DNA from 4 places in the Sphingomonas sp. DMC6 genome. Region 1 is predicted to be linked to each of the others. Evidence: predicted binding sites of a transcription regulator. Region 1 holds the regulator's gene; each other region holds the start of a gene.
The links. The regulator LexA, encoded in region 1, represses DNA repair genes until DNA is damaged. The targets are predictions, from matches to a motif close to GTTCCNCNCTTGTTCT.
Positions count from the first base shown of each region.

Region 2: ACT53M_RS03390 (ATP-dependent helicase) is a predicted target of LexA. The motif match lies at 6,782-6,797, and genes of this name have one in related genera.
Region 3: ACT53M_RS03130 (S24 family peptidase) is a predicted target of LexA. The motif match lies at 2,850-2,865, and genes of this name have one in related genera.
Region 4: ACT53M_RS08660 (ImuA family protein) is a predicted target of LexA. The motif match lies at 1,331-1,346, and genes of this name have one in related genera.

Region 1 is NZ_JBQUYT010000001.1:463,366-471,202, reverse strand. Features, by position in the region: gene ACT53M_RS02005 (ComEC/Rec2 family competence protein) at 1-873, shown strand, start outside; gene bla (subclass B3 metallo-beta-lactamase) at 870-1,730, shown strand; gene lexA (transcriptional repressor LexA) at 1,760-2,434, opposite strand; gene ACT53M_RS01990 (molybdopterin molybdotransferase MoeA) at 2,492-3,676, opposite strand; gene ACT53M_RS01985 (PilZ domain-containing protein) at 3,717-4,670, opposite strand; gene ACT53M_RS01980 (hypothetical protein) at 5,236-5,748, opposite strand; gene moaC (cyclic pyranopterin monophosphate synthase MoaC) at 6,076-6,543, opposite strand; gene trpC (indole-3-glycerol phosphate synthase TrpC) at 6,540-7,310, opposite strand; gene trpD (anthranilate phosphoribosyltransferase) at 7,307-7,837, opposite strand, start outside.
Region 2 is NZ_JBQUYT010000001.1:758,034-765,870, reverse strand. Features, by position in the region: gene ACT53M_RS03415 (MFS transporter) at 1-1,302, opposite strand, end outside; gene ACT53M_RS03410 (MFS transporter) at 1,368-2,762, opposite strand; gene ACT53M_RS03405 (DUF465 domain-containing protein) at 2,994-3,191, opposite strand; gene ACT53M_RS03400 (glycine zipper 2TM domain-containing protein) at 3,418-3,942, opposite strand; gene ACT53M_RS03395 (hypothetical protein) at 4,120-4,467, shown strand; gene ACT53M_RS03390 (ATP-dependent helicase) at 4,472-6,778, opposite strand; gene ACT53M_RS03385 (hypothetical protein) at 6,899-7,093, shown strand; gene ACT53M_RS03380 (inorganic phosphate transporter) at 7,163-7,837, shown strand, end outside.
Region 3 is NZ_JBQUYT010000001.1:704,348-712,184, reverse strand. Features, by position in the region: gene mobF (MobF family relaxase) at 1-866, shown strand, start outside; gene ACT53M_RS03150 (hypothetical protein) at 937-1,176, shown strand; gene ACT53M_RS03145 (DUF6961 family protein) at 1,201-1,398, opposite strand; gene ACT53M_RS03140 (DUF5818 domain-containing protein) at 1,398-1,703, opposite strand; gene ACT53M_RS03135 (thermonuclease family protein) at 1,700-2,125, opposite strand; gene ACT53M_RS03130 (S24 family peptidase) at 2,138-2,779, opposite strand; gene ACT53M_RS03125 (BrxR family helix-turn-helix transcriptional regulator) at 3,190-4,047, shown strand; gene ACT53M_RS03120 (DEAD/DEAH box helicase) at 4,044-7,837, shown strand, end outside.
Region 4 is NZ_JBQUYT010000003.1:289,114-296,950, forward strand. Features, by position in the region: gene ACT53M_RS08655 (thiamine pyrophosphate-dependent enzyme) at 1-1,175, opposite strand, end outside; gene ACT53M_RS08660 (ImuA family protein) at 1,422-2,132, shown strand; gene ACT53M_RS08665 (hypothetical protein) at 2,292-2,585, opposite strand; gene ACT53M_RS08670 (Y-family DNA polymerase) at 2,728-4,245, shown strand; gene ACT53M_RS08675 (error-prone DNA polymerase) at 4,253-7,555, shown strand; gene ACT53M_RS08680 (2'-5' RNA ligase family protein) at 7,681-7,837, shown strand, end outside.

The sequences.
Region 1 (7,837 bases):
GTGCTGATGCCGATAGGCCTGTTCCATTTTCACAAGGCCGGGCTGTACGGTGCTGTCGCCAATATCATCGCCATTCCGCTGACCACCTTTGTCGTGATGCCGCTGGAGGCAGGTGCTTTGCTGCTCGACATTGCGGGGCTGGGGGCGCCTTTGTGGTGGCTGACCGCGCGGGCTCTCGACCTGCTGTTATGGCTCGCCCATGCGGTTGGTGATGCGCCCGGCGCAGTGGCCGCATTGCCCGCGATGCCGACGGGCGCCTTCGCCCTAATCGTGGCCGGCGGCTTGTGGCTGGGTTTGTGGCGCACAGGGGTGCGGATCGCCGGGTTTGCGGCGATTTTTCTGGGTGCGTTATGGACGCTGCTCACGCCGGCGCCTGATCTACTGGTGACCGGCGACGGCCGCCATGTCGCCGTGCGCACGGACGACGGGCGGCTCGCGCTATTGCGGGACCGCACCGGCGACTTCACCCGTGCGGCGCTGGGGGAGAATGCAGGAGTGGAGGAAGCCGGGCTCGACCTGCTCGATGGCCGTCCTGAGGCGCGGTGCAGCCAGGATGCCTGCGTCGTGGATCTGACGCGCGGCGGTCGGCGGTGGCGCATTGCCGCCACACGCAGCGCCTATCCGCTGCGCTGGGCCGACATGGTCGCGCTATGCGGAACGAGCGATCTGGTAATCAGCGAACGCAGGCTGCCGCGCGCGTGCCATCCGCGCTGGCTGCGGCTCGACCGCACCACGCTGGCCCAAAGCGGCGGCGTCGCGATCCGCCTTGCCGACGGCACCGTTCGGACCGTTCGCGGGGAAGGGCGACAACCTTGGCTTGACCCGCCGACGGTGCAGCCGCCATTCGCGGGGAAAGGAGAGGAAAGACGATGATCCGCACAATGATGCTCGCGATCGCGCTGACAGTTGCGCCTGCGGCCGAGGCGCAGACCGACTGGGCGAAGACACGAGCCGAATGGAACCAGCCCGTGGCGCCCTTCCGCATTCTGGGCAATGTCCATTATGTCGGCACCGCGGGCATCGCCGCCTATCTCATCACGAGCCCGCAGGGGCATATCCTGATCGACGGTGGCATGCCCGAAAGCGCGCCGCTGATTGCTGCGAACATCGAGAAGCTCGGCTTCAAGCTGAGCGACGTGAAGATTTTGCTGATCAACCACGCGCATTGGGACCATGCGGGCGGCCTCGCCGAGCTGAAGCGCAGGACTGGCGCGCGGTTGCTGGCAAGCGCTGCCGAGGTACCGGCGCTGGAGCTTGGTCGATCGGACTATCGTCCCGATATTTCCATCACTGCGCCACCCGTGAAAGTCGACGGCGTTCTTGCCGACGGGCAGGAAATTCGCCTGGGCACCAACACGCTGGTAGCGCACCTCACGCCCGGTCACACCAAAGGGTGCACCAGCTTCACGCTGGAAGTCCCCTCGGGCGGCGACAGCCTGACGGTATTGTTCGCCTGCAGCCTCACCGTTGCCGACCAGCCGCTGACGCCCGGTCATGGCTATGACGCTGCACCGGCCGATTTCCGCGCCACCTTCGCCAAGCTCGGCGCGATGCAGGCGGACGTCTATCTGAGCTATCACCCTTCGCAATTCGATTTCGACGCAAAGCGGGCAAAACTTCTCGCCGGAAATCCCGAGGCTTTTGTCGATCCCGGCGAATTACACCGGCGCGTCGAGGAAGCGCGTGCGGATTTTGAAGCGGAACTGCAGCGATCGTCCCCGCAAAAGTGACGATCGTTGCCCAGCGTCCCGCCCGCTCGTCAGTATCGCCGCAACAATCCGGCCAGGCGTCCCTGCACGCGGATCTGGTCAGGGCGGTAGCGCTGCGGGGAATAGTCGCGGTTGGCTGGATCGAGCCGGACCATCGACCCTTCCTTGCGGAAATATTTGAGCGTCGCCTCCGCATCGTCGATCAACGCGACGACGATCTCGCCCTCGCGGGCGGTTTCGGTGCGGCGGATCAGTGCATAGTCGCCATCGAGGATACCGGCTTCGACCATTGAGTCGCCCGCGACTTCCAGCGCATAATGCTCGCCCGAGCCCAGAAGCGCGGCGGGAACCGGCAGCATGGTCGAGCCTTCGAGTGCCTCGATCGGCGTACCGGCGGCGATACGACCGTGCAGCGGAATTTCCACCACGTCGTTCGCCGGCGCAGGCACGGTCGCCGCCGGTGCGGCAGGAGCGCTGACCTTCGGCTTGGGCGCGGGCTTGCGCTCACCCCGTTCCGGCATGCGCAGCACTTCGAGGGCGCGCGCGCGGTTCGGCAGGCGACGGATGAACTCGCGTTCCTCCAGTGCGCTGATCAGGCGGTGCACACCTGACTTGGACTTAAGGTCCAGCGCCTCCTTCATCTCCTCGAACGAGGGCGAAACGCCCGTTTCGTTCAGGCGATCGGCGATGAAGCAGATCAGCTCGTGCTGCTTGCGCGTGAGCATCCAATCCTCCGGGTCTAGAACAGACTGGGAACGTTTATGCAATGTTCCGGGCCCGTGTCAAGCGATGTCGAGGATTTCCACGGAGTCGCCTGTTTTTGCAGGGCCTGCACCGGCTTCGCGGACGATCAGGCAGTTGCTTCGAGCCAGAGTCCGCAGCATCGAACTGTCCTGGATCGTCGAGGCACGGACCCGCCCGTCGACCAGTTCGGCACGCAGATAATCGGTGCGGTCGCCATTGGCGGGCAGGTCTTCGCCGAGCACGGCCAGACGGGTGCGCGGGAAGGGATCGGCCGCGCCGGCGATATGCGCGATCAGCGGCCGGACGAACAGCAGCGCGGTGACGAAAACCGAAACCGGATTGCCCGGCAGACCTACTACAACGGTCAGTCCGCGACGGCCCGCCATCATCGGTTTGCCCGGGCGCAGCGCGATTCGCCAGAAATCGATGACGGCGCCGGCCGCTTCCAGCGCGGGGCGGACCAGATCGTGATCGCCCACCGAGGCACCGCCGGTGGTGACGAGAATATCGGCATCGACGCTGGCGAAGCTGCGCGTGAGCTGCGCGACGTCATCGGGGAGAATGCCCAGGTCGATGATCGTCACCGGCAGGTCGGCCAGCAAGGCGGCGAGCATCGCCCTGTTCGATTCGGGCAGTTGTGCCGGCCCGACCGGTTCGCCCGGCGGCACCAGCTCGTCGCCGGTTGAGGCGATCGCCACCCGCACGGGCGCGCGTACCGGCAATGTCGCGTGGCCCGCCGCCGCAGCGAGCGCGAGCCGTGCCGCCGTCACGCGCTCTCCCGCCGCGATCAGCCGCTCGCCTTCCGAGAAATCCAGCCCGCGCCGGCGCACGTTCCGGCCGCGCGTCGCGGGGCCTTCGCCGGCCAGCAGCAGACGGTCGCCCTCGCGCGCAGCCTCTTCCTGCACCAGCACGGTATCGGTCCCGGCAGGAAGCGGCGCACCGGTGAAGATCCGCACGGCTTCCCCCGGCCCGACGCTGCCGGCAAAGCCGCGTCCCGCCGCACTTTCGCCAATCACCCGCAACGGTCCGCGCAGGTCGGCGAAGCGCAGGGCATAGCCGTCCATCGCCGAGAGATCGGCCGAGGGCTGGGTGCGCAGCGCGACGACATCCCCGGCGAACCACCGCCCGGCCGCTTCCGCGATCGGTACCTGTTGGGCGGCGGCGGGCGTGCCCAGCGCCAGCAGGCGCGCCTGAGCCTTGGCAATAGGAAGAAGCGGCGTCATGCCGGTGCCTTGGCCCGGCACGCCGGGGCGTGCAAGCGTTTCAGCCTGCCCGGTTGCCGCCGGACACGCTGCGCAAGTCGTCGGGCCGCAGCGGCAGGCGGAATTCGCACAGTGCGCGGTTCTGGCCGGTTTCGACGACGCGGGCGGGACCGCCGCCGATGCCGGGCAGGGCGATCCATAGCTGCGCGCCCGATGCAAAGGCATGCCGCGCCTCGAATTCGACCAGATATTGGGTCAGCGCCCGCACCCGGACATTCCACCAGCGAACGCCTTCGCGCACGCGCGCCGCGGCGTCCAGGCGGATCGCCCCCTTGTCGGGGATCAGCAGTTCGCCGTCGGCCTGCGCGCTCGCACCCGCCAGTGATTGCAGTTCGCGCAGCCAGGGAAGCAAGGTCTGCCAGCCCAGTTCCTCGGCAAAGGCGATGCCCGCGCTCGCGTCGCGCACCCAGCGGACATGCCCGGCCATGGGGCGCAGGCCGTCGAAGATGAGCTGGACCGCGTCGTCCTCGGCCAGCGAGAACCTGCCCTCCACGCCGACGCCGCCCTGCGAGATGTTGCGCGTGGAGACGAGCACGGCGCGGTCGCCGCTGACGATGCCCACGGTCTGGCGCAGCTCGATACGCGGCAGCAGCCGGCGTTCGGCCGGAAGATTGGCGAGATTGCGGGCGAGCATCGCCACCACGTCGATCGGCGTATCGAAGATCAGCCCCGCTTCGCCGCCGTGCGACCAGGCGATATGGCCGGGCAGGCGCAGGCCACTCGCCAGATCGAGCACCGCCGCCGCCTCGTCGACCACGGCATCGGCGAGGCGCAGTACCGCGCCGACTGCGCTCAGCCAGCGGATCGCACAGGTCTGGCGGGCATCGTCCACCGCCAAGGTGCCGCAATCCAACGCGGGCGAATCACTTGCGCCGGCGGAGGGATCGTTCGTGGGAGGATAGGGGCGCTCGCCGCCCAGACTGAAGATTGTATCGGACGTAAGATCTTGTCGCATTGGCCTTCCCGCCCGGTTGTCGCCACTGTGGCGGGCGCCGCTGAAGGGGCCGTTAAGCGAGAGGGTTGCGGAAATACTAACGGGCCGGGAACGGCCCATGCGAGGCGGCGTCGATGCGTGCGCGTCCCTGTTTTCCACCCGGTCCGCGCGGGCTCGCCCCGGCGAAAGCGCGGCTCCCGGGGGCAATCGCATGGGTCAGCGGCGCGAAAGGAAACGCTCGTCATCAGGAAACGCCCCGATCCCAGGGGGGGCCAGCATCTCAATCGTGAAGCTGAAACCCGCCGTTGGCTCATCTCCGACGGCGAAAGCTGGAATGACGAGGTCTGGGACATTCCTGCCGATCGCCGCCGCGACTGAGATCGTCCGTTTACGCCCCAGTTGCGAACATTCGAGCGTTGGGTAAGATTAGATGTGGATTAGGCTGTGACATTTATTAACGATATAGATGTGGAGCGCCTGCGAACGCGAAATAATATAGTTTCACGTCGGTTAATTTAACTTCGAGGAATTGGGCTATCTCTAATATCATAAATTTCGGGAGCATTCTACGCTGGTGATCCAGTGCCTAATGAGCATTTTCTAAACAAGATTTGATGGCCTGATCTCTAAAAGCATCAAGTTCGTCAGCAGCTTGCTGTGCGCTTTTACCCCATACGCTCGGTAAGATTGCATCTGGGGTGAATTGATGTCGAGGATAGTTATCCAAACGTTTTTTGTTATTGGCACCGTCGACCAAATTATAGCCAATAACGCTCTGCCCTCTACCGATTGGGTAGGTACCTATGGGGCCGTCGATATTCCGCCAAGCAACGAAGCGTGGTAATCTCATCCACCCTCCCGACAGCTCGAAACCCTCTGAATTCAAGGTGAGACGTAGTGGCCGCACAACCAATCCGCCGTAGAAAATAGCGAGTAGCCCGAAAACCCAGCCAAATGTTATCCAAACCCATTTCCAAGGGCCATCCAGAGCAAACCCCAGCAGAGCGGCGAAACACGCAATCGCTGCACTAATCATAGCTACAATCACGTAGCCTGCGGTCCTGATTCGGGATTGTTTGAAGAGTTTGGATGTGTTCATTTCCTAATTTCCTCTCGAGCCAACTGCTGAAGTCAAGCTTCCGCTCCCCCTAAATTTCCTGCCACAGCGACCGTTACGCGGGAGGTCCGATAACCGTCCTTTGTTCAGGGGGCGAGGCGCGTGAAATGGCCAGTGTTGGCGTAAGCCGACCTTCCCGGCACCGCATCGGAACGGCGATAGTTGCTCGGAAGATGCCCCAAGGCGAACCGGCTTAACGGCAACTCTATGCCTGTTTCTTCTCCGAAAGCGGTCACGTCCGCTCCCCACCAACCCCAGACGTTCACCGCTTCCGCCGATAGCGGTCGTTTATGGGGTCACGACCGGGTTTCAGCCGTGCCAGTCGCCCGATTTGCCGCCGGTCTTGGAAACCAGCCGGATGTCACCCAGCACCATCGCCTTATCGAGCGCCTTGGCCATGTCGTAGAGCGTCAGCAGCGCAACCGAGACGGCGGTCAGTGCCTCCATCTCCACGCCGGTCTTGCCTTCGGTTGTGGCGGTCGCGGTTGCCGTCACGCCGGTTTCGTCGAGCGCGAGGTCGATCGCGACGCGGTTGAGCGGCAGGGGATGGCACAGCGGGATCAGATCCGCCGTCTTCTTGGCGGCCATGATGCCGGCGATGCGGGCGGTGGCGAGCACATCGCCCTTTTTGACGCTGCCTTCGCGGATCGCTGCTGCCGCTTCGGGGGACATGGTGATGCGCCCTTGCGCCACCGCTTCGCGCGCGGTGACGGGCTTGCCGCCGACATCGACCATATGCGCGGCGCCTTCGGCATCGAGATGGGTAAGACGGCTCATCCCACCAGGGCGCGGGTCGCCGCCTCGACATCGGCCTGGCGCATCAGCGATTCGCCGATCAGGAAGCAACGGATGCCGTGTTCGGCCATAGCATCCAGATCGCCGCGCCCGTTCAGGCCCGATTCGGCGACGAAGGTGCAGTCGCCCGGTGCGTGGCGGACGAGTTCATAGGTCTTCTGGACATCGACCTCGAACGTCTTGAGATTGCGATTATTTACGCCGATCAGACGCGAGCGGAGCTTCAGCGCGCGGTCCAGTTCTGCAGCGTCGTGCACCTCGACCAGCGCATCCATGCCGGCTTCGATCGCCGCTGCTTCGATTTCGGCCATCTGGCCGTCTTCCAGCGCGGCAACGATGATCAGGATCGCGTCGGCACCCATCGCGCGCGATTCGCCCACCTGCCAGGGATCGACCAGAAAGTCCTTGCGGATCACCGGCAGGTCGCACGCCGCGCGCGCCGCGATCAGATAGTCCTCATGCCCCTGGAAATAGTCGTGGTCGGTCAGCACCGACAGGCAGGTCGCACCGCCGGCCGCATAGGCACGGGCATGGGCCGGCGGATCGAAATCGGCGCGGATCAGCCCCTTGGACGGGCTGGCCTTTTTGATCTCCGCGATCAGCCCGTAGCCGCCGGCAGCGGCGCGCGCATCAAGGGCGGCCTTGAAGCCGCGCGGCGCCGATGGCGTCGGGTAGCTGCGGGGCGCGGCCTTGCGGGCAGCGACTTCGCTGCGCTTGGTGGCGAGGATCGTGTCGAGAATGGTGCTCATGCGAACGCGATCCAGCAGTCGAGCAGCGCGTTGGCAAGGCCATTGTCGATGACTTCTGCCGCTTCCTCGACGCCCTGCGGCAGATCGTCGGCGCGCCCCGCCACCATCAGCGCAGCGGCGGCGTTGAGCAGCACCGCGTCGCGATAGGGGCCGTGCTCGCCCTGGAGCAGGCGATGCAGCGCGAGGGCATTATAGGCCGGGTCGCCGCCGCGTATGGCTGCCAGCGGGTGACGGGGAAGCCCCGCATCCTCGGGCGTGATCCGGCCGGGCAATGCGGCGCGGCCGACATTGACGACGACGCTCGCCGCCTCGGTCGAAAGCTCGTCGAGCGCATCCTCGCCGGAAACGATGGCGGCGGCTTCGGCGCCGAGTTGTGCGAGCGCCTCGGCATAGATCGGCGCATAGTCGGGGCGGGCGATGCCGATAAGCTGGCGGGTGACATGCGCCGGATTGGCGAGCGGCCCCATCAGGTTGAAGATCGTGCGGCGGGCGATGCGGCGGCGGATCGGCGCGATCCGCGCCAGCGC
Region 2 (7,837 bases), 290 kb from region 1:
AGGGATTTCGAGTGTGGCCGGAGGATCGAAGGTACGAGCCCGCTTGAGTTCGGGAAATAGCTTGGCCCACAGCGCCGTGACAAGGACCGCGCCGATGCCGCCGCCGATCACGGCGGCGACCGGGCCGATCAGCGCGGCGAGGAAGCCCGATTCGGCCTCGCCCAGTTCGTTCGATCCGGAAATGAAAAGCGTGGAAACCGCGCCCACACGCCCGCGCATGGCATCGGGCGTATAGAGCTGGATCAGCGACTGGCGGACATAGACCGAAACCATGTCAGCGGCCCCCAGTGCAAACAGCGCGGCGAGCGAGATCAGCACGGCGGGGGCGAAATCGCTGCCGACGGCGCGTGGACCCAATATCGGCACCAGCACGGGCGCAGCGGCACCGAAGACGATGGTGGCAACGCCGAAAGCGGCGACCGCCAGCAGCATCTTCACGCCGACCTGCGTCTTGAGCGGGCGCCATGAGAAGAACAGCGCGGTCATCACTGCACCCAACGCGGGAGCGGCGCGCAAATGTCCCAGCCCGGCCGAGCCGACTTGCAAAATGTCGCGCGCATAGACCGGCAGCATCGCCGTCGCGCCGCCCAGCAGCACCGCGAAGAGGTCGAGCGAAATCGCGCCGAGCACCAGCCGGTTGCGACGGACATAATGGAGGCCGTCGACCATCTGCGCCCAGGGACTGCCGGTGAACTTCATCGCGCTGCGCGGAATCGGGCCGATGAGGAACAGCATCAGCAGCGACAGCAGGAACAGCCCGCCCGACACGGCATAGGCCAGCCACGAGGCTGCGGCGTAGAGGTAGCCGCCCAGCGCCGGGCCTATCACGGTACCGGCCTGCCAGGCGAGTGAGCTGAGCGCGATGGCCGTCGGCAGGATCGCCTTGGGTACCAGATTGGGGGCGAGTGCGCCGAGCGCGGGGCTGGCAAAGGCGCGTGCGACGCCCAGCAATGCGGCAATGCCGAACAGATGGGGCAGGGTGATGGTGTGCCGCCACGTCAGCCAGGCGAGGCTCAGCGCGCAGAAGGCCTCCAGCGCCAGTGCGCCGCGGGCAATCCAGCGCCGGTCGACACGGTCGGCTGCCCAGCCGGCGAACAGCGACAGGAACAGCAGCGGCAGGAACTGCGCCACGCCGATCATGCCGAGCTGGAACGACGCGGCGCGGATGCTCATCGAATGGCGGGCCAGATCGTACACCTGCCAGCCGATCACGATCACCATCGCCATCTGCCCCAGCGTCGCGGCGAGGCGGGCAATGAAATAAGCACGGAAATGCGGGACGGCGAGCGGATGGGTTGCCATAGCCTGCCTCTTGGCGCGTCCCGCGCTGCGCCGCAACGATCGTTTCGCTTGGGGCGACTAAAGCATCAGCGCACGTCGGCGGGCTGTGCCGCGCGCGATTCTCCTGGCGCCGGATTTCGGATCGACGGGCGCAGGCGCGCAAGGCTGCAGAGCCCGGCTACTGCCGCCAGCCCCGCTGCGAAGAGCGGCGGGACGGCACCGCTGCCGATACTCAGCGCCAGCAGTGCCGCCGCTAGCGTCGCGCCGGTGGTTTGTCCCAGCATCCGGGTGGACGCGATCAGCCCGCCCGCAGCGGCGGCACGCTCGACCGGCGCCGAACCGATGATGAGCCGGGCATTGGGCGACAGGAACATGCCGAATCCCGCACCGGTCAGTGACATGCGCCAGGCAATGTCGAACCATCCTGGGTGCGCGGGCAGCAGGCCCAGCAGGACGAGGCCTGCAATCGCGATGGCCATGCCCATGCCGCCCAATATGCCTGCGGGATAGCGGTCCGAGAGCGCACCGGCGAGCGGCGCCACGATCATCGTGGTGAGCGGCCACGGGGCCATGACTGCGCCGACTTCCGAGGGGGAGAAACCATAGAGATGCTCCAGCCGGAACGGCAGCGACAGCAGCAGCGTCATCGACGCGAGGAATGCCGTGAACGCGCCCAGCACCGAGAGGGCGAGTACGGGGCGCGCGAGCAAATCGATCGGCAGGATCGGCTCGGGCTCATCCTTCTCGCGGCGCACAAACACCACGCCGATCGCAATGCCCGCGACGACGATTGCCGCAGAGACGACCGGGCTGTCGCCATGCACGCCGCTTTCCAGCCCGCCGATGACCAGCCCGAACATGCCGGCGCAGAGCAGCGCGCCGATTACGTCGAACGGCGCATTCGATCGGGGGCTATCCGGCAGTGCGCGCCCCAGCAGCAGGCTGGCGATCGCGAAGGGCACGGCAGAGGCGAACACCCAGGGCCATGGACCGAGCCCCAGCACCAGCCCGCCCAGCGTTGGGGCCAGCGCGGCGGAACTCGACACCACAACCGAATTGACGCCGAGACCACGGCCCAACTGCGTTCGCGGGTAAATCTGGCGGATCAGCGCCGACGAAACGCTGAGCGCCGCCGCTGCGCCTGCCGCCTGCGCGGCGCGCACGATCAGCAGGAAGGGCAGGCTCTTGGCGAAAAAGCAAAGGACGGTGGCGATGGTGAAGACCAGCTGCCCGCCCTGATAGAGGCGTTTGAGCCCGATCCGGCTGCCGAGGCCCGAAAAGGGCAGCAGCAGCATGACCAGCACGAGCTGGTACACCGTCACCACCGCCACTGCGGCGGAGGGCTCGACGTGCAGGTCGCGAGCGATGGTGGGAAGTGCGACCGTGGCAATAGCGCCGTCGATCACCACTAGTGCGGTGCCGAAGGAAATAGCCGCGATGGCGTAGATGCGGCGGGAAAGCGGCAGGCCGTTGGGAATCATGCCGCGCTTAGTGCACCAGCTTCGCCTCGGTTCCCAGCCGGAACCGTAACAGTGTCTGCCGGGTTCTTCCGGATGCGAAATCGATTCGCTGGAGAGAGCCGATGGGCAAGGGTATCCTGTTGTGGTTATTGGGGATTCCGATCCCTGTGATTCTGCTGATCCTGTTGTTCTGGCATTGAAGGCCAGAGGCCGCCGCGTCTTTTGAAAGGCGCGACGGCCATGGCTTGCGCGTCAGCGCGCCGATCGGGCCAGCGCGAGCCGCGCTGCCGGTTCGGGCATGTGCTGGTAGAGCCGATCCTTCACCGCCAGCTTATGCCGCTTGAGCTGCATTACGCGAAAGGCGTCGGGCAGGCGGCGCGCGCATTCGGCGCGCAACTCCCGCTCCAGCTTGCGGTGGGTGGCGATCAGTCGTTCGACAAGCGTTTTCATAGGCCTCTTCCTATCGATGGTTGCATCGATCGAGTTGCCCGGCGGTGGGGGTGGTTTGGGACAGTCACCGAACCTGCACCGAGCGCACTCGATGCGGTCCGACATCACGGGGCTTCAGGTGAAGCCGCCGCCAGAGGGGCCCGGTCCCGCATTCTTCAATCTAGGGCAGGAAAATCAGTGTGCAAGGGGTGCCCGCGCAATTTTGCACGGGCACCCGATACCGGGATCAGCGGCAGCGCACGTCCTGGTTGTTCATCTGGTTGTTCTTGTCGATCGAGGCACCGAGCGCGCCGCCGGCGATGGCGCCCAGCAGCGTGCCGACCGTGCTCGAATGACGGCTGGAGATGACGTTGCCGAACAGGCCACCGGCTGCTGCGCCGACGATCAGGCCGGTCGTGCCGTCAGGGCGCTTGCAATAATAGCGGCCGTCCTGCCCGCGATAGACGCGGTCGTTCGGGCCGAGCACGCGCTCGCTGTCGCCCGGGCGATAATAGCGCGCGGGATCATAATCGCCTTCGTCGCGGCTGTCGAAACGGGGCGGCGGGGGCGGGGCGTGCGCCAGCCAGTCGCTATACTGGGCGTAGCGCTCCGAGGCCTGCTGGAACAGGCGATATTCGCGGTCGAACCGGTCGCGTGCCGCTTCGAAGCGGGCGCGCTCCTGATCCGGCGTCGAGAAATTCTGCGCCGATGCCGGCGCGGCGACCGACAGCCCGGCCGCAGCGAAGGCGGCGAGGGCGAGCAAATGTTTCATGCGGTTCTCCTTTGCGGACGGTGGCGATGCTATCGCCGGAAACACGCGCTTCTTCCAGTCTTGCGCGTGAAGCCCGGCTGAACGAAGCTGATAGTGCAACGATCGGGGGAGGGAAACGCACCATGATGCTTGCGCTTTGTGGTTGCTGCGATGCAACATTGGCATCATATTGGTCAGATGAACGCTCGTGCTGCCGTGCCTGAAGAACCCGTAAATAACACGCCCTTCGTGCTCGAAGGGATCGTTCGGCAGCTTTGCCTGTCGATCACCTACAACCGTACGCGCATGATCGTCGCGCCGCACATTCTCTATACGCGCAACGAATCACTCTACGCCGACGCGGCGATCGTTTCCCGTGAAGGCATGCTGCCGCGCGAGCCGAAGATTGCGACGTTCAAGGTCGACGGGCTGAGGGACGTGACGGTGCTGGAGCGCCCGTTCGACATCAGTGACCTCTTCGATCCCGAGCTGGACAAATATGCCGGCGTCACGCTGATGCAGGTCGAACCCGGCGCACAGGAATAACCGCTCACTCGGTCGAGACGAAACTGTCCATCACGCGCTTGCGGCCGGCCTGTTCGAAATCGATCTCCAGCTTGTTGCCTTCGATTTCGGCAATCGTGCCATAGCCGAACTTCTGGTGGAACACGCGCATGCCGATCGCCAGATCGGCACGCGGCTTGGCGCCGAAGCTGACCGCCGAAGCGCGGCTTTCCAACACCCGCGCGGGCTCGCGACTGAACGTACGCGCCGCGAAACCGCCGCCCGGATTCTTCGGGTCGACACCGGCGGCGCGTTGCCAGCCGGGGCCGCGGCCGGTGCCGCGTGACGTATCTGCAAAGGGATCGCTGCGTTCGCTCCAGTTGGCGCGCCACAGGCTTTCGCCGCCGCTCATGCTGTTTTCCGATTCGACATGCTCGGGCGGCAGCTCGGCGATGAAGCGGCTTGGCAGGCTGGAAGTCCATTGCCCGTAGATGCGGCGATTGGCGGCATGGAGGATCGTCGCCTGCCGCCGCGCGCGCGTGATCGCGACATAGGCGAGCCGCCGCTCTTCCTCCAGACTGGCGAGGCCGCCTTCGTCCAGCGCGCGCTGCGAAGGGAAAATGCCTTCTTCCCAGCCGGCGAGGAAGACAGTGTCGAACTCCAGCCCCTTGGCGGCGTGGATGGTCATGATGGTGACCTTGGGCTCCTCCGCACTCGCCTCATTGTCCATGACCAGGCTGACATGTTCGAGGAAGGCGGAGAGGCTTTCATACTCCTCCATCGCCCGGACGAGTTCGTTCAGGTTTTCGAGCCGCCCGGCTGCCTCGGCGGTGCGGTCGGCCTGCCACATCGCAGTATAGCCGCTCTCGTCGAGGATGATGCGGGCGAGATCGGGGTGCTGCAGGTCGTTCCCCATGCTCCGCCAGCGCGCCATGTCGCCGACCAGATTGCCGAGCGCGCGGCGTGCCTGCGGGGTGAGCTCGTCGGTATCGAGAATGCGTGCGGCTGCGGTCGTGAGCGGAATGTCCTGTGCGCGGGCGAACTGGTGGACCTTGGCCAGCGCTTTGTCGCCGAGGCCGCGCTTGGGGACATTGACGATGCGCTCGAACGCAAGATCGTCGGCCGGCTGGGCGACGACGCGCAGATAGGCGAGTGCATCGCGGATTTCCTGCCGCTCATAGAAGCGGAAGCCGCCAATGATGCGGTAGGGCAGGCCGATCGCGATGAAGCGGTCTTCGAACTCGCGGGTCTGGTGCTGGGCGCGGACGAGGATCGCGGTGGCATCGAGGCTGAGGCCGCCGCGCTGCAGCGCCTCGATCTCGTCGCCGACGCGGCGGGCCTCCTCGGGGCCGTCCCAGACGCCGAGCACCTTCACCTTTTCGCCGACATCCTTTTCGGTCCACAGCGTCTTGCCGAGCCGTCCGCCATTGTTGGCGATCACGCCGGAGGCCGCGCCCAGGATGTGCGGGGTGGAGCGGTAATTCTGTTCCAGCCGGATCACCCGCGCGCCGGGGAAGTCCTTCTCGAACTTCAGGATATTTTCCACCTGCGCGCCGCGCCAGCTGTAGATCGACTGGTCGTCATCGCCCACGCAGCAGATGTTCTTGCGCTCCTGGGCTAGCAGCCGCAGCCACAGATACTGGACGGCGTTGGTATCCTGATACTCGTCGACCATGATGTACCGGAACCGCTGCTGATACTGCGCCAGCACCTCGCGATCGGTCTTGAGGATTGTCAGCATGTGGAGCAGCAGATCGCCAAAATCACAGGCGTTCAGCAGCCGCAACCGCTCCTGATATTGCGCATAGAGCGACTGGCCGCGCCCGTTGGCATAGGCTTCGGATTCGCCCGCATCGAGATCAGCGGGGGTAAGACCGCGATTCTTCCAGCCGTCGATCAGCCCGGCAAGCTGGCGCGCAGGCCAGCGCTTTTCGTCGAGCTCGTTGGCGACGATCAGCTGCTTGAGCAGACGCAACTGGTCGTCGGTGTCGAGAATGGTGAAATTATTCTGCAGCCCGACCAGTTCGGCATGGCGGCGCAGCATCTTGGCGCCGATCGCGTGGAAGGTGCCCAGCCACGGCATGCCCTCTACCGCTTCGCCGACCAGGCGGCCGACGCGCTCCTTCATCTCGCGCGCAGCCCGGTTGGTGAAGGTTACGGCCAAGATTTCAGAGGGATAGGCGCGCCGCGTCCAGAGCAGATGCGCCAGCCTTGCGGTGAGCGCCGCCGTCTTGCCGGTTCCCGCGCCGGCCAGCACCAGCACCGGGCCGTCGGTGGTGAGCACGGCTTCGCGCTGCGGTTCGTTCAGGCCCGAAAGATAGGGCGCGTCCGGTAAGGGCGTGGGATGCGACATCCGCGAACAACTAGGGAACGAAGCGGTGCGCGGCAAGCGTTGCCGCGCTGCGACGAGCCGCCCAAGTCCTCGATTGCGCGATGCGCCCGCCATGGGTAAGAGGCGCCGCAGGAAATCCCGATGACAAACCCGAACCAATCTCGCCGGCTCAAGGTGCGGCTCGCGGCGGTGCTTACGCTCGCCATCGTCGCAGCCTTTGTGGCGTGGCGGGAGGCGGACCATGCGCGGGCGCCGGCCTGTCAGGCAGGCCGGCATGAGGAGAAGGATGCCAGCGGAAAGCTCGTGCGAATTACGCACACCGAATGCCTTCGCTGACATCTATGTATTCCGCGTCACCAAACCGTCATCATCCTGTCACAAGCTACAGCCAGAGGCGCTAACATCATGGCGACGCTCGCAATGGAACAAGGTTCGCAGGCGGAATCGCCGCGAAGTCCCCGATTCTCTGAAAAGACGCATCCCGTTGCACGGTTGCTGTTCGGCCTCCTTCTGGTCGGCGGGCTGGCCTTTGCCGGCTGGAGCATCTTTGTAGATACCCGGGAGGCGGGCGAACAGCTTGCGCTGGGCGTGTTCGCGTTTCTGGGGCTGGCGCTGGTCATCGCGCTTGGCTTCGAGTTCGTGAACGGCTTCCACGATACCGCGAACGCCGTCGCCACGGTAATCTACACCAATTCCATGCCGGCCCAGCTGGCGGTGGTGTGGTCGGGCTTCTTCAATTTCCTGGGCGTCATGGTGTCGAGCGGCGCCGTCGCCTATTCGATCATCACGCTGCTGCCGGTCGATCTGATCCTGAACGTCGGCTCCTCCGCCGGTTTTGCGATGATCTTCTCGCTGCTGCTGGCGGCGGTGCTCTGGAATCTCGCGACCTGGTATGTCGGGCTGCCCAATTCGTCGAGCCATGCGCTGATCGGTTCGGTGCTTGGCGTCGGTTTCGCCAACCAGCTCATCCTCAGCGGGTCGCGCGGCGGCACCGCCGGGGTCGACTGGAGCCAGGCGATGAAGGTTTTCTCGGCGCTGTTCTGGAGCCCGCTGATGGGCTTTGCGGGCGCGCTGCTGCTG
Region 3 (7,837 bases), 240 kb from region 1:
CAGGCCGAAACCTGCGCAGTGCGGTGAACGATGCGGTGCAGACGGGCCTTAAAGCGAGCGGCGAGCTCGGTCCTGAAACCATGCGGCTCCAGACCCTGTCGCGCGTCAATGTCACCCGCGAAGAGCTGCGATACGCGAGCACCTATGCCCCCGGCATGGTGGTCGAGGTCGCGCGGCGTCAGCGCAGCCAAGGCCTTGCAGCAGGCGAGTACCGGGTGGTCGGAACTGATGTGCCTCGCGAGCGGGTCACGTTGGAGAACGAGCGTGGCCGGCAGTTCGAGTTTCGTCCCGGTCGGATAAGGCCGCAAGGTGAACAGGATCCGCTGCGCTTATTCGAAGTCCGCGCCCTCGACATTTACACCGGCGACAAAATCCGGTGGACAGAGACCGATCACCAGCGCGGCCTGCTTAATGCCGACCAGGCCCGGATTGTCGCAGTCGACAAAGAGGCTGTCGTGGTGAAGACATCCTTGGGCGCAGAGCACAGGCTGGAGCAGGGCGACCCGATGCTCCGCCGTCTCGATCTCGCCTATGCGCTCAATGCCCATATGGCGCAGGGGCTGACCTCCGATCGCGGCATTGCGGTCATGGACAGCCGCGAGCGCAATCTGGCCAACCAGCAGACGTTTCTGGTCACGATCACACGGCTGCGCGATGGCCTCACCCTCTATGTCGACAATGCTGGCAAGCTTGAAGTCGCGGTCGAGCGCAATGCCGGTATGAAGCGCTCGGCTCTGGAAACGGTCGATCTCCTCCGCGACGCTGCGTCAAAAGGGCAGGCCAAAGATCGTGTCGATCTTGCACCGGAACGCAAGCCGCCAGAGCTTGACCGGTCGATCACGAAGCCCTTCGAGATTGGCATCTAGCGACCTGCTGTCCCCATGCGTCCGCACTCTACCGGTTGACGAGAAGTTCTTTATTTGTTCTCATTGTCCCATGCCCCGAATCTCCGACGAAATCCTCCTTACGCATCTCGAAGTCGCACTGGCCGTTGCGCCGGAGCACACGCTCTTGCGTCTCAATGCCGATGATCCACGCGCCCAACGCAGCGCTAGGGTCGATCTTGCTCATCATCTGGTCGAACGCATGCGCGGCTTCACCATCGAAAGCGACAGCCATGGCGGCGCAGGCGCGCAATCCTGTCTCTTTCCCGGCGATCTGTCGCCGATCGGGTGAGTGAGGCAGTGTGGCGGTGGCCGCTTATTGGAGCGGCCGGTCAGCACTTTCTGAAGTCAGCTGGACGATCCGCGCAGCTATAGCCTGCCAGGTCTGAATTCCCGCGGCATCACCCGCGAGCGCAAGCGCGCCAATCTGTTCGGCGACATGAAGGGGCGCCTTGTCACCGTGGGTTTGCAGGACGTGATTGGCGCAGGCCCATAGTTCCCAATCGCTTAGCATCAGCTTAGCGCGCTCACGACCGCGCTAACTGTCGCGTAGAGGCCGTAGGCGACGAAGCCCGCGGCAAGAAGGAATTCGATGCGGAGTTTGAATGCTTTCGGACGAGGCTGGCCGGCTAGCCATATCTGTTCGCAGGTAAACCCGTTGAACCCCGAACGCTCCCCGACCACTTCGACGCGAGAGCCGAAAAATTTGCGTACCTGGCGGGTGTTGTCGAGTTTCCAGGTCCCGCCACCATCGGTGCGTAGCACCGGTCCGTTCGCTGCCCGCTCGACGATGCCGGTCAGATGCGTGGTGCTGCTCACCGGCAAGCCGGGCCTTTCCAGTAGCGATCCCAGCGCAGGACAGTGCCGGTCTTGATCATGGCGCATGACAGATCTGCGCCTGACGGCAGGCGGCACCAGGCAGCGGTCCTGTTTCCGCCTGCGCCCCCCTCGGAGCGGCATGTCAGTCGCGGCCCCCTTACGACCACATGACCGGTCGAGATCGTTCCGCGCGCGCCGCCCATCAGCTGTACCAGCGCATCGCGCGCCTCAATCGCCGAGGCAGCGGGGCAGGGCTGATTGGTCCGGCAGGTGCCGTCCATTTCCCGCGCAGCGATGCCGGCGATCCGAAGGTGAGGACCTTCCGCGCACCAGACCGGACCGTCACCATCCCAGACGTGGGTCGGTGTGCAGGTGAATGGCTGTCCGGAGGCGACGATGGAGGCAGCAAGCAAGGCGAGTATCATATGGCTCCCTTAGAGTGCTCGTCCGAACCAGAGAACCCGCCCGACGATATTGAGCGTCCGCTTCTCGAGACCGCGCCAGCTCGGATAGGCCGGGTTGTCGCTCAGAACCGAAGCGCGCTTGCCCTGCGGTTCGAGGGCAATCCGCTTGACGCTCAGCATGTCGTCCATCCGCAGGACATAGATCCCGTCTCTCAGGCGCGCCTGGCCGTCCCCGAGATCGACCATCACTTCGTCGCCATCATGAAGAGTGGGCTCCATGGAGTCGCCATGCACGGCGATGATCGACAGGCTCGATGCCTTGCTCGCGGTCAGCCGGCGTAGCCACTTCTCGTCGAAGCCGAATTGTGCTGATTTGGCTTCCATCTCCGCGAGCGCGCCGTGGCCGGCTGATGCCTCGACATTGAGCAAAGGCACATGGACCAGTTCGACGACCGGACCTGAACGACGGGCGGGGGCACCGAGAATTTTCTCATCGACCCCGAAAAATCGCGCCAGAACCGAGCGATCCTGCTCGTCCAGCTGCCGCGGGCTGCCGCGCCGGATGTACTGCTGGATGTAGGCGGCATTGCGCCCCAGCAGGCGCGAAACCGAGGAATAGTTTACTCCTCGTTGCTGGATCAACTCGTCCAGGGCTCTTCGTGCGTCGTCCATGACTGCCAGTCCTATCGCGGGCGCCTAGGAAAATCGATCCTAGACTCTAGGAAGCCTTCCTAGTAAGAACATAACAAGAACGCAAGGGTAAAGCGAGTCTACGGTGATGGAGCTTCTGGAGCAGATCGAGGAATATCTGGTGCAAACCCGGACGTCGCCGAGCACCTTCGGCCGTCATGTTGTAGCTGATCCCCGTTTCGTTCAGGACCTAAGGGACGGGCGCAGGCCACGCCGCAAAACCTGCCAGAAAGTTTCGGAATTTCTTGCGAGCTCAGAGATGGTTAGCCGCCGGTAGGTCGACAAAACAGAAAGGCGAGGAGATTTCCGAATCTCGTTGCCTCAACATCAAGCATCCACTACGCTTACCCATACAGAAACTGGTTTAGCCCAGTTTCTTGGGGGATCGGGGCATGGAGAGCGAATCGGGATTGCGGCGCGGGGTTGAGAGCCGCCTCGAATTCATTGAATTCAGGCTCTTCTGGGAGGGCCACGTCAACCGGAGTGACCTGATCGAAGTTTTCGGCGTTTCGATCAATCAGGCATCGACGGATCTGAACAGATATCTCGGCCTAGCCGAAGCAAACATGGTCTACGACAAGAGCGCCAGGACGTATGTGCGTAGCTCGTCCTTCAGCCCCGTGTTCCACCAGCCAGACGCAGCCCAGTATCTCTCTCAGCTCAGATCGCTTTCGGATGGCATCATTGCCGCCGAGGACAGTTGGATCGGGGGTTTGCCAAGCTTTGCCTGCGCTCCGACGCCTGCTCGAGGTGTCTCGCCCAACATCTTGCGGGCGATGGTGACGGCGATCAAGCGGCACGAGGCGATCGAAGTTTTCTATCAATCCATGTCATCGCCCGAGCCAGCTTGGCGGTGGATCGAACCCCATGCCTTGGTGTTTGACGGGTTCAGATGGCATGCTCGCGCGCACTGCCCACGTAGCAGCGCCTTCAAGGACTTTATTCTCTCGCGAATTACCGATACCCGCGCATCAAAGCCTGCTGATGCGCGGTCTTCGGTCGATAGCGATTGGGAAGAGCAGGTTGATCTCCAGATTGTGCCACATCCCGAACTGAGTGCTGGTCAGCGCAAGGCGATCGAGCTCGACTACGGTATGGAAAATGGGGTGACGACCATATCTGTCCGGCGGGCAATGCTTTACTACGCACTTAAGCGGCTCGGATTAGACACGGACCCCGCCGCGCGACGTCCCCAAGACCAGCAGATCGTTTTGCAAAATCGAGATTCTGTGGAGGATCAAAGGGCGTGAACATCTTCGAACTCGATAAAGCGCTCGTTGACCGATACGCTTCCTTCGCCCGTTCTTTCTCTGCCATTCGTGCGCCAGAAATCGATCAGCAGGTGCGGTCCATCTATGAGCAGGGCCGTTTCTGGCCCGACCCGCTGATCACGATCAATCCACGATTTGAAGCTGGAAAATCGATCGACGAACTGGTCGTATCGGGTGACGTTGCGCCAGAGCTGGCGTCGATCTTCGCCGCTGGACCAGATCGAACACCGATCCGCCTACACCGCCATCAGGAGCGGGCCGTTGCGAAGGCCCGGAACCGTGAGAGCTTCGTTGTCACGACCGGAACGGGTTCGGGTAAATCTCTGTGCTTTTTCGTGCCGATCGTTGATGCAATCGTCCGGGCGAAGCAGGCCGGAGAAGCGCCGCGTACCAAGGCGATCATCATTTATCCGATGAATGCATTGGCAAATTCGCAGCTCGGAGAGATCCGTAAATTTGTTGATGATGCCGGTTTGCCAGCACACCTGCGTCCTTCCGTCGCGCGCTATACCGGCCAGGAAACGGACGAAGAGCGTCAGCAGATATCACGGGACAAGCCCGATATCCTGCTGACAAACTTCATGATGCTCGAACTGCTGATGACCCGGCAGGAGCGCCTTGATCGGGCGGTCATAGACAATGCCCAGAACCTCGATTTCCTCGTTCTCGATGAACTTCATACCTACCGTGGCCGGCAAGGTGCCGATGTCGCAATGCTGGTTCGGCGGGTAAAACAGCGCCTTACGCCATCCAAGGATCTGATTTGTATCGGCACGTCGGCCACGATGTCGAGTTCGCCCGACGAAGCCGAGAGAGCGGCAGCGGTTGCCGAAGTTGCGACCAAGCTGTTTGGGCAGTCCATCGGTATTGGTAGTATCATCGATGAAAGTCTCGCGCGCGCCACATCTCCCGCAATCAAGGCAGAAACGCTCGGAGAACAGCTTCGCCAGGCTGTGCTGCAGCCGCTTGCCGGCAATCTCACGGATGCTGATCTCACACTTCATCCGCTGGCGTGCTGGATCGAGACTCAGGTTGGTCTTGACGACGCCGAGAAGCTGCGGCGCCGAAAGCCGATGACCCTTACCACTGCAGCGCAAGCGCTGAGCCTTCAGACGGGCGCGCCCGAAGAGGATTGCAGTCGCGCGATAGCCGACATGCTCGCCATGATGGGCAAGCCCGAGAGTGAGCGTGGAGGGACGTCTTCAAGGGCCTTTCTTGCGTTCAAACTTCACCGTTTTATCTCCGGTGCGGGTCAGGCCTATTCGACACTGGAACCGTCCGCACAGCGCCGGGTCAGTCTCGAGGGACAGAAGTTTCATCCTGATGATCCTGAGGCCCGGCTCTACCCATTGTTCTTCTGCCGTGAATGCGGTCAGGAACACCATAGCGTGTCCATCACAAATGCTGATGGCGCGCATCGCGTCATTGCTCGCTCGATCGATGAAGCTGCCCGCGACGAGGCAGAGCCTGATGGCACAGAAACGGGTTATCTGGTGCCTGCGGTCAACGCAGGTTTCCGGTTTGCGGGTAGTCCAGATGACTATCCTGACGAATGGCTGGAGCCTACGGCGAGCGGTGAGGTCCGCCTGAAGTCTGCGCATCGCGGAAAGCATGAAGGGCGCCTTGTCATGGTGCGTCCCGACGGCAGCTTTGGCGACGAGGGCATCCCGGCGTGGTTTTTTTCCGGAAAGTACCGCTTCTGCCCGGAATGCGGTCATCAACCAGCGTCACAAGCGCGTGAAATCAACAAGCTGGCCGGCCTGTCCGCTGAAGGACGAAGTTCGGCTACGACACTGATCGTTGCCACCATTTTGGCATGGATGGAGCGGGATGGGTCGCTCGACCCGCATACCCGCAAATTGCTGGGCTTCACCGACAACCGGCAAGATGCAGCGCTTCAGGCAGGTCACTTCAATGACTTTATCTTTGTCACCCTTCTGCGCGCAGCGATCCTGCGAGCGGTCAGGAATGCTGGGCCTCAAGGGCTAAAGGCAGACAAGTTTGGTGAGGCCGTGCGGTTGGCCTTGGGCTTCGACCTCGACGACAAGGACCGGCTCGGCGAATGGATGCTCGATCCGAACGCCAAGGGCTACCAGAACCGGCAAGAGGCCCAAGAGGCTCTGTCCGAAGTTTTGGCTCACCGGCTTTGGGCAGATTTGCGCAGAGGGTGGCGTTATACAAATCCAAATCTGGAAGAAGTCGGCCTGATCACGGCTCACTTCCCGGGACTGGATGATCTGATTGCCGACGATGAAGAGTTTGCCAGCAATCCGCGCCTGGCATCCGCAACGCCAGCCCAGAGGCGTCATTTGTTCGAAATCCTGTTCGATCAAATGCGGCAGGGTCTCGCGGTTGCGACGGACGCTCTTGACCGTGGCAAGGTGAAGCAATCGGCCGAAGTATCACGCAACCGCCTCCGGCTTCCCTGGGCTATCGACAGGGAGGAGGAAAACACGCTGCGGGAGTGCGGTTTCCTGATGATTTCGCCGCCCCGAAGCGGCACCATCCGTGCCTCTGAAGCAGCCTTGATTCTGCGGGCTGGTCGCCAGAGCAAGCTCGGCAAAGCCCTGCGCCATCCCAAGCTTTGGAACAATGAACAGGTTCCGGCGAAAGAATATGACGAACTGATCGAGACATTGCTGAAGGCTGCCGAGGCCCATCAGTTCGTTCGACGGGTCAATGTCGGTTATGAAGCGCCGGCATGGCGTATGGCGCCGACAGCAATCCGCCTGATCCCCGCTGACACACGTCGTGATGGCAAGCGGCAAAACCTGTTTTTCCGAGATTTGTACGAGCAGGTCGCCGATATGCTCAGCCATTCCGGCAATCTTCCCTACAGTTTCGAGGCCAGGGAACACACGGCACAGGTCGATCAGGAAGTCCGGGCGTGGCGGGAAGACCGCTTCCGCTTTGAGCAGCCGGATCGTGAAAGGTTGAAAACCAATCTTGAGCAGATGCGAGAGCAAGGTGAGCCGGACAGCTTCCTTCCTGCGCTGTTCTGCTCACCGACAATGGAGCTTGGCGTCGATATCAGCGCGTTGAATGCTGTTTACCTGCGTAACGTGCCTCCGACGCCCGCCAACTATGCCCAGCGCTCAGGCCGAGCAGGGCGCAGCGGGCAAGCCGCGTTGATCGTTGTCTATTGCGCTGCCCAGTCGCCCCACGATCAATATTATTTCGCCGATCAGCAGGCAGTGGTTGCAGGCGCCGTGCGACCGCCAGCGCTTGATCTCGCCAATCAGGATCTGCTCCGCAGCCACCTCCACGCCGAATGGCTGGCTGCAGCCAATGTGCCGCTGAAATCCGCCATTCCGGAAAACCTGGACATGGGTCGGGATGGGAAGCCGTTGACAGCAGAAATCAACGAGGGCCTACAGGTGCTTGCAGCAAGTGGGGCAGCCAAGCCCATCATGCGCCGCCTCATCGATGCCATGCTACCTGCTGTTAATCTTCGTGACGCACCCTGGCTTGCTGACGTCGATGCCTTTGTCGAACGGACCGACAAGGAGGCCTTGGCCTCGTTGAATGAGGCGTTCGATCGCTGGCGCAATTTGCATAGCAGCGCGCGCCGCGAGCAGGAGCTGGCTCACGCTATCCAGAACAAGGTGGGGCTGAAAGCTGGGGAGAGAACCGCAGCAGCCGGGCGATATCGCAATGCATCCAGGGAGCTTGAGATCCTCGAGTGCGGGAAGGCATCCAACAGTTCGGATTTCTACACCTATCGCTACCTCGCCACCGAGGGCTTTCTGCCCGGCTACAACTTCCCGCG
Region 4 (7,837 bases), on a different contig from region 1:
AACGGCTGGTGCATGCCGTGGCCAAGGATGCCGTTCTTTTCGGCCTCCTTCTGTGCGGCCTTCACCGTTTCGGCGAGCTCAAGGTCCATCGCCGCCTGGCGTTCCTCATCCCATTCGCCGAGGCCGATCAGGTGGTCCTTCAGCCGCCGGATCGGATCACCGAGCGGCCAGGCATTGGGCTCGCCGGCCGAGCGATAGGCGCTGGGATCGTCCGAGGTCGAATGGCCTTCGGCGCGGTAGGTGAAATGCTCGATCAGCGTCGGCCCCTGATTGGTCCGCGCGCGCTCGGCCGCCCACTCCGTCGCCGCATAGACCGCCAGCGCATCGTTGCCGTCGACGCGCAGGCCCGCGATGCCATAGCCGATTGCCCGTGCCGCAAAGGTGGTCGCCTCGGCACCGGCGAAGCCGGAGAAGCTCGAGATCGCCCATTGGTTGTTGACCACATTAAAGATCACCGGCGCGCGATAGACGGTGGCGAAGGTCAGCGCCGAATGGAAGTCGCCTTCGGCGGTCGAGCCCTCGCCGCACCAGGTGGCGGCGATGCGGGTGTCGCCGCGCGCAGCGCTCGCCATCGCCCAGCCCACCGCCTGCGGATATTGCGTGGCGAGGTTGCCGGAGATCGAGAAAAAACCCGTTTCCTTCGACGAATACATGATCGGCAACTGCCGGCCCTGCAGCGGATCGCCCTTGTTCGAATAGATCTGGTTCATCATGTCGATCAGCGGATAGCCCCGCGTGATCAGGATGCCCTGCTGGCGATAGCTGGGGAAGCACATGTCGTCGCCGGCTAGGGCAAGGGCAGCCGAGACCGACACTGCCTCCTCGCCGGTCGACTTCATATAGAAGCTGGTCTTGCCCTGGCGCTGGGCGCGAAACATCCGCTCGTCGAAGGCGCGGGTCAGCGCCATGCTGCGCAGCATTTTGCGCTTCGCCTCTGCATCCAGCCGCGGATCCCAAGGGCCAACGGCGTTCCCCGAATCGTCGAGTACGCGGATCAGGCCATAAGCGAGGTCGTGGAACTGCTCTGCCTTTTCGGCGCTGTCGGGCCGGCGCGCGGCACCCGCAGGGGGTATCGACAGATCGCTGAAATCGGCTTCATCGCCGGGGCGGAATCGCGGTTCGGGCACATGCAGCGATAGCGGCGGCAGGTTGGCGCGCGGGGCGTCCACCGTCATGGTCTCTCCATCAAAAACGGCCGTGTCGCCACGGACAACGCACGAACTCGAATTGCGCGACTCTGTTATAAAATTTCAAAGCCTCTGTCGAGATGGGGCAGCAGGACTGGCCTAAAAATTTGACCTTCGGAGTCCGATTGACTCGCGACGAGATTGGAACAAAATAGGAACGAACGAGTCGGACCTGTCATCAACCCCGAACGAGTCGCCGTGCCCGATCCTGCCACTCTCGACCAGTTGCGCGCAATGCTCAGCGCCATCGACGGCACCGGATTCCGGCGGCGCCCAGTGCTGCCATTCGGGCTGGAGCGGCTCGATTCGCGGCTGGCGGATGGCGGCCTGCGGCTCGATGCGCTGCACGAGATCGCGGGCGCCACCCCCGACCTGACCGACGATTGCGCCGCCACCACCTTCCTGGGCGGCATTGCCGCACGCTGTTGGGGTCCGGTGCTGTGGGTAGTGCGCCGCCGCGACCTGTTCGCCCCCGGACTGGCGCAGGTGGGGCTTGACCCCAAACGCGTCATCTATGCCGAAGCGCGCGACGACGACGAACTGCTCGCGATCATGGAGGAAGGGCTGCGACATCGCGGCCTGGGCGCAGTGATCGGCGAAGTGAAGCGCGTCGCCATGCCCGCCACGCGGCGGCTGCAATTGGTAGCGGAAGGGGGCCGCACCATCGCGCTGCTGCTCAAGCGTCATGCACGCGAGGGCAGCGATCCTTTGGGCGCGCCGTCGGCAGCGGTTACACGCTGGCGGGTGGGCTGTGCACCCTCGGCACCGCTCCCGGTGGAGGGCATCGGCCGGCTGCGCTGGGAGTTGTCGCTGGCGCGGCAACGTGGGGGGGAATCGTTCCAACTCTTGGTGGAGGCCTGCGATGCAACGGGTCGCTGCGCTCTTCCTGCCCCATTGGTCGCTCGACCGCGTGCGGCGGGCCGAGCCGCGCGCGCTGCCGCCTGAGCGGGCGCACCAGAACGCATATAGTACGGACGATGCAGCGCTCGTTCCCCTTCCGCTTGCGGGAGGAGCTAGGGGAGGGGCTGACGTGGAGAGGGGGGATAAAACTGTAGCAATCCCCTCCCCCATCCCCTCCCGCAAGCGGGAGGGGATGGGGGAAAACTACGAGCGTCTAGCATCTCTCCACGCGCTCGCCACCGCCGAACAGGATGCCGCCTGCTCCGTCCAGCGCGGCGGCGGGTGGCGGCCGGGCGCGCGCTGGGCGCGGGCTGCACGCGATGCCGCCATCGCGGCGCTGCCGCCGCACCAGCGGCCGCCGATGCGCGAGCTCGGCCGGCGCAGCGAAGCGGCGGACCATGCCTTCAAGCGGATGCGACCCGACGAGGGCGGCGCGATGGCGGGTGACCCCGTGCGGCTGGCGTTGACAAGGCGCCCGGTTTCGCCGTCCGTGGCCACTCCTTCTACACCGACATCCCCGCGAAGGCGGGGATCCATTTGCCGTGGCGGTGCGGCTCCGTCTTCCACCGATGAGACAATGGATCCCCGCCTTCGCGGGGATGACGATAGGGGACGGGAGGGGCACAGGAGTCATACCCCGGTGTCGGCGGGTGGAGCCGATACCCCCCGCATCCTCTCCCGCCGCACCGGCAGTCGCAGCGAAGTCGCCGCCGCCTGCCCGGCCGCCATTGCGGCGGGCATCCGCGTCGGTATGGCAGTCACTCAGGCACAGGCAATGGTGCCCGGTCTCCGCATCGACCCTGCCGATCCGCAAGGCGACCGCGCCGATCTCAACCGGCTGGCGCACAGCCTCGCCCGGCGATGGTCACCCAGCGTCACCATTGCCGGCGACGACATGCTGTTTCTCGACCTGACCGGCGTCGCCCATCTCCATGGCGGCGAGGCTGCGATGCTGCGCCGGCTGCACGCCCTGCTTGAACGGCTGGGGGTCGCAAGCCGAATCGCCGTCGCTGACACCGCCGGCGCCGCATGGGCGTTCGCCCGCTTTCGCCCCGAGCCATTGCTGATCTGCCCGCCCCGCGACCATGGAGACTGGCTTGCTCCACTGCCGGTCGAGGCATTGCGGCTGGACGCGGATGCAATCGCGCTGCTCCACCGGCTGGGCATCGATAATATCGGGCAGCTCGCCGCGCTTCCCCGCGCGCCGCTGGTCCGCCGCTTCGGCACGACGATCGCCGCACGGCTCGACCAGGCGCTGGGCCGAATCGCCGAGCCGATTACCCCCGTCACGCCGCCCGAGCCGGTTGCCGTCACCCAGCGCTTCGCCGAGCCGATCGCCACCCCCGAGGCGATTGCCCATTGGCTGGGCGATCTGGTCCGCCGTTTCGCCGAGGCGCTGGCGGAAGCCGGGCAAGGTGCCCGCCGCATCGGGCTGGTCGCTGATCGGGTGGACGGGGTACCGCAGCGGATCGGCATCGGCCTCGCCCGCGCCAGCCGCGATCCGGCGCATCTCCTCCGCCTGCTCGCCCGCCGCATCGACCAGATCGAGCCCGGTTATGGCCTCGACGCCATGACGCTGTATTTGCTGCGCAGCGAACCGCTGGGCGCACTGCCGGTCGACGAGCGGCTCGATGCCGAAACCGTGCCCGATCTCGCGCCGCTGATCGACACGCTGGCGACGCGAATCGGCATGGCGCGGCTGTGGCAGATGCGGCCGGTGGAAAGCGACGTGCCCGAGCGTTCGGCTGCTGCACTGCCGCCCCTCGATCCACCCGAGCGCGCAGCGCCGGGGATGAAGGCCGACGATGTCCGCCAGCTCGATCGCCACGCGCCGCTGCCGCCCTGGCATCCGGACTGGCCGCGCCCGATCCGCCTGCTCCGCCGGCCCGAGCGGATCGACCATGTCCTGGCCGAGCTGCCCGACCAGCCACCGCGCCGTTTCACCTGGCGGGGCGAGCGGCACGAGGTGGTCCGCGCCGACGGGCCCGAGCGCATCCATGGCGAATGGTGGAAGCGTGCCGCCGAGACCCATGCCACGCGTGACTATTTCCGCGTCGAGGACGAACGCGGCCGCCGCTACTGGCTGTTCCGCAAGGGCGATGGCGAACGCGCAGTGACCGGCGACCTCAGCTGGTATCTGCACGGCCTGTTCGGGTGAGGTGTCCATGTACAGCGAGCTCCAGGTCACCAGCCATTATTCCTTCCTGCGCGGCGCCTCCGCCCCTTCCGAGCTGTTCGAAGCCGCGGCGGCGTACGGCATGCCGGCGCTGGGCATCACCGATCACAACAGTGTCGGGGGCATCGTGCGCGGGCTGGTGGCGGCGGAGCAGACCGGCGTGCGGCTGGTCACCGGCTGCCGGCTCGATCTGACCGACGGCAGCGGCGTGCTGGTCTGGCCCGAGGATCTCGCCGCCTGGTCGCGGCTGACCCGGCTGCTCAGCATCGGCAAGGCGCGGGCGGATGCGCAGCATGGCGAGAAGGGGCAATGCTTCCTCCATTGGGAGGATGTGGCGGGGCATGCGGATGGTCTGGTCGCGGCACTCGTCCCCGGCATGGCGGACCTGGGCGACCCGGCGGCGCTGCGCTGGATGGCGGACGTTTTCGGGGAGCGGGGCCATGTCGCGCTCACCCGCCATCGCCGGCCGCAGGAGGCGGTGCGGCTGCACGGCCTGGCGCAGGCCGCAGCTGCGCATGGCCTGACCCCGCTCGCCACCGGCGACGTGCTCTACCATCATCCCGACCGGCGGATGCTGCACGACGTGATGACCGCAATCCGCCACACCACCACGGTCGACGATCTCGGCTTTCGCCGCGCCCGCAGCGCCGACCGGCACCTGAAGCCCCCGCATGAAATGGCGCGCCGCTTCGCCGCCTGGCCCGAGGCGCTGCACGCGGTGGAGGCGGTGGTCGAGCGCTGCAGCTTCAATCCGCGCGAGCTGGGCAAGCTCTATCGCTATCCGGACGAAGTGGTGATGTCCGGCCGCAGCCCGCAGGAAGCGCTGGCCAAGCTCGCCCGTGACGCGCTCGCCGCGAAATTCCCCGAGGGACCGCCTCTGGAATATGCCGAGCTGCTGGAGAAGGAGCTGCGGCTGGTCGACCGCTTTGGCTACGCCCCTTATTTCCTCACCGTCCATTCGATCGTCCGCTTCGCCCGCGCGCAGGAGATTCTCTGCCAGGGGCGGGGTAGCGCGGCCAATTCGCTGATCTGCTTCCTGCTCGGCATCACCTCGATCGATCCAGTGAAGCACAAATTGCTGTTCGAGCGGTTCATTTCCGAGGATCGCGACGAGCCCCCTGATATAGACGTCGATTTCGAGCATGAACGGCGCGAGGAAGTGATCCAGTGGATCTACGAGACTTATGGCGCGCGCCATGCGGCACTGACGGCCGTGGTCAGCCGCTACCGCACGCGCGGCGCGGTGCGCGAGGTCGGCAAGGCGCTGGGGCTGCCCGAGGACGTCACCGCCGGGCTGGCGGGGCAGGTCTGGGGCTGGTCGAACGAAGGGGTGGGCGAGGCCGATGCCGCCGCGCTCAACCTCGACCCCAGCGAGCCGCGGCTGGCGCTGACGCTCGACCTCGCCCGCCAGCTGATCGGCACCCCGCGCCACCGCTCGCAGCATCCCGGCGGCTTCGTGCTGGCCCAGGCCAATCTCGACGAGATCGTGCCGATCGAACCGGCGGCGATGGTCGAGCGGCGGGTGATCGAATGGGAGAAGGACGATATCGAGGAGCTCGGCCTGATGAAGGTCGACATTCTCGGGCTCGGCATGCTCGGCTGCATGCGGCTGGCGTTCGACCTGCTCGAGCAGCACAAAGGCGTGAAGCTGACGCTCGCATCGGACGCGATGCAGGAGGACGATCCAGCAACGTTCGCCATGATCCAGAAGGCCGACACGCTCGGCACCTTCCAGATCGAGAGCCGGGCGCAGATGTCGATGCTGCCGCGGCTGAAGCCACGGGAATTCTATGACCTCGTCATCCAGGTCGCGATCGTGCGGCCGGGACCGATCCAGGGAGACATGGTTCACCCTTATCTGCGCCGGCGTGAGAAGAAGGAAGCCGTCGAGTATCCGAGCGAGGAACTGCGCGACGTGTTGGAGAAGACCTTCGGCGTGCCGCTGTTCCAGGAACAGGCGATGAAGGTCGCCATTGTCGGCGCGGGTTTCGAGCCCGCCGAGGCCGATGCGCTGCGCCGCGCAATGGCAACGTTCAAATTGACCGGCGGCGTCACCCATTTCCGCGAGAAGATGATCAGCGGAATGCTCAAAAAGGGCTACACACAGGACTTTGCCGAGCGCACCTTCAAGCAGATCGAGGGCTTCGGCAGCTATGGCTTTCCCGAGAGCCATGCGGCCAGCTTCGCCAAGATTGCCTATGCGTCGAGCTGGATGAAGTGCCACCATCCCGACATCTTCTGCGCGGCGCTGCTCAATGCGCAGCCGATGGGCTTTTACGCGCCGGCGCAGATCGTCCGCGATGCCCGCGAGCATGGGGTCGAGGTGCGCGCGGTGTGCGTGAATGACAGCGAGTGGGATACGCGGGTGCTGGGGTCCTTTGAGGAACGCAGCGCGGAGAGCGCTTCCCTTCTCCCCCTCCGCCTCGGCATGCGGGTGGTGCAGGGCCTGTCCGCCCGCGATGCCGATGCGATCCTCGCTGCCCGCGCAGAACGGCCCTTCACCTCGATTGAGGATGTCTGGCGCCGCGCCCGCGTGTCCCCCGCCGCGCTGGAGAAGCTAGCCCATGCCGATGCCTTCCGCTGTTTCGGCAAGGATCGCCGCCAGGCACTCTGGGCGATCAAGGCGCTCGACCAGACACCCCTGCCGTTGTTCGCGGGTATCGAAGGACCGATCCAGGCGGCCGAACCCGCCGTGTCGCTAACCCCGCTCAGCGCCGGCCGCGAAGTAGTGGAGGATTACCGCGCCACCCAGCTCAGTCTTCGCGCGCATCCGCTCCATTTTCTGCGCGACACGCTCGCCGCGCGCCACATCCGCCCGTGCAGCGACCTCAAGACCCTGAAGGACGGCGCCCGGGCGGAGGTGGCCGGCATCGTCCTCGTCCGCCAGAAGCCGGGCAGCGCGAAGAGCATCTTCCTGACGCTGGAGGATGAGACCGGCATCGCCAATGCGATCGTCTGGCCGGCGCGCTTCGCGCTCTACCGCCCGATTATCCTCGCGGCACCCATGATTTCGGTGCGCGGGCGCCTCCAGCGCGAAGGCGAGGTGCGGCACCTGATCGCCGAGACGATCACCGACATGACCGAACTGCTCCGCAGCGTCGGCGCACGCGACCTGCCGCGAATGACCATGCCCGGTGACGGGGCAACCCATGGCGGCACGATCGATTCGCGAGACCGCAAGGTCACCCGCGCCAGCGATCCAGCCCATGCCTATCCGAAGCAGCGCACGCCGGAGAGCTGGCCGTCCCGGCGCGAGGATATCATCCCCATCAAATCGCACGATTTCCACTGATGCCCGACATCCGGCACCGGCTATTCTTTGCCTTTCGCATCGCCGCTTGTGCGCGCAGCCTTGTTGCGGGCCATCGGGACGGGCTTGGATGGGCCTCAAGCATCGTTTCCGACGACCGCCTTCACATGACCCTGGCGATCACCAACGATTATCCGCAGCTACCCCTCGCCATTGTCGATCCGCTCCTCTCGATCGCCCCGAGCATTGTCGCGGAGCCCATTCCCATTCGGCTCGACCAGCTTTCGGGCGGCCCAGTATCGATCGCGCTTCGTCCCGCACACC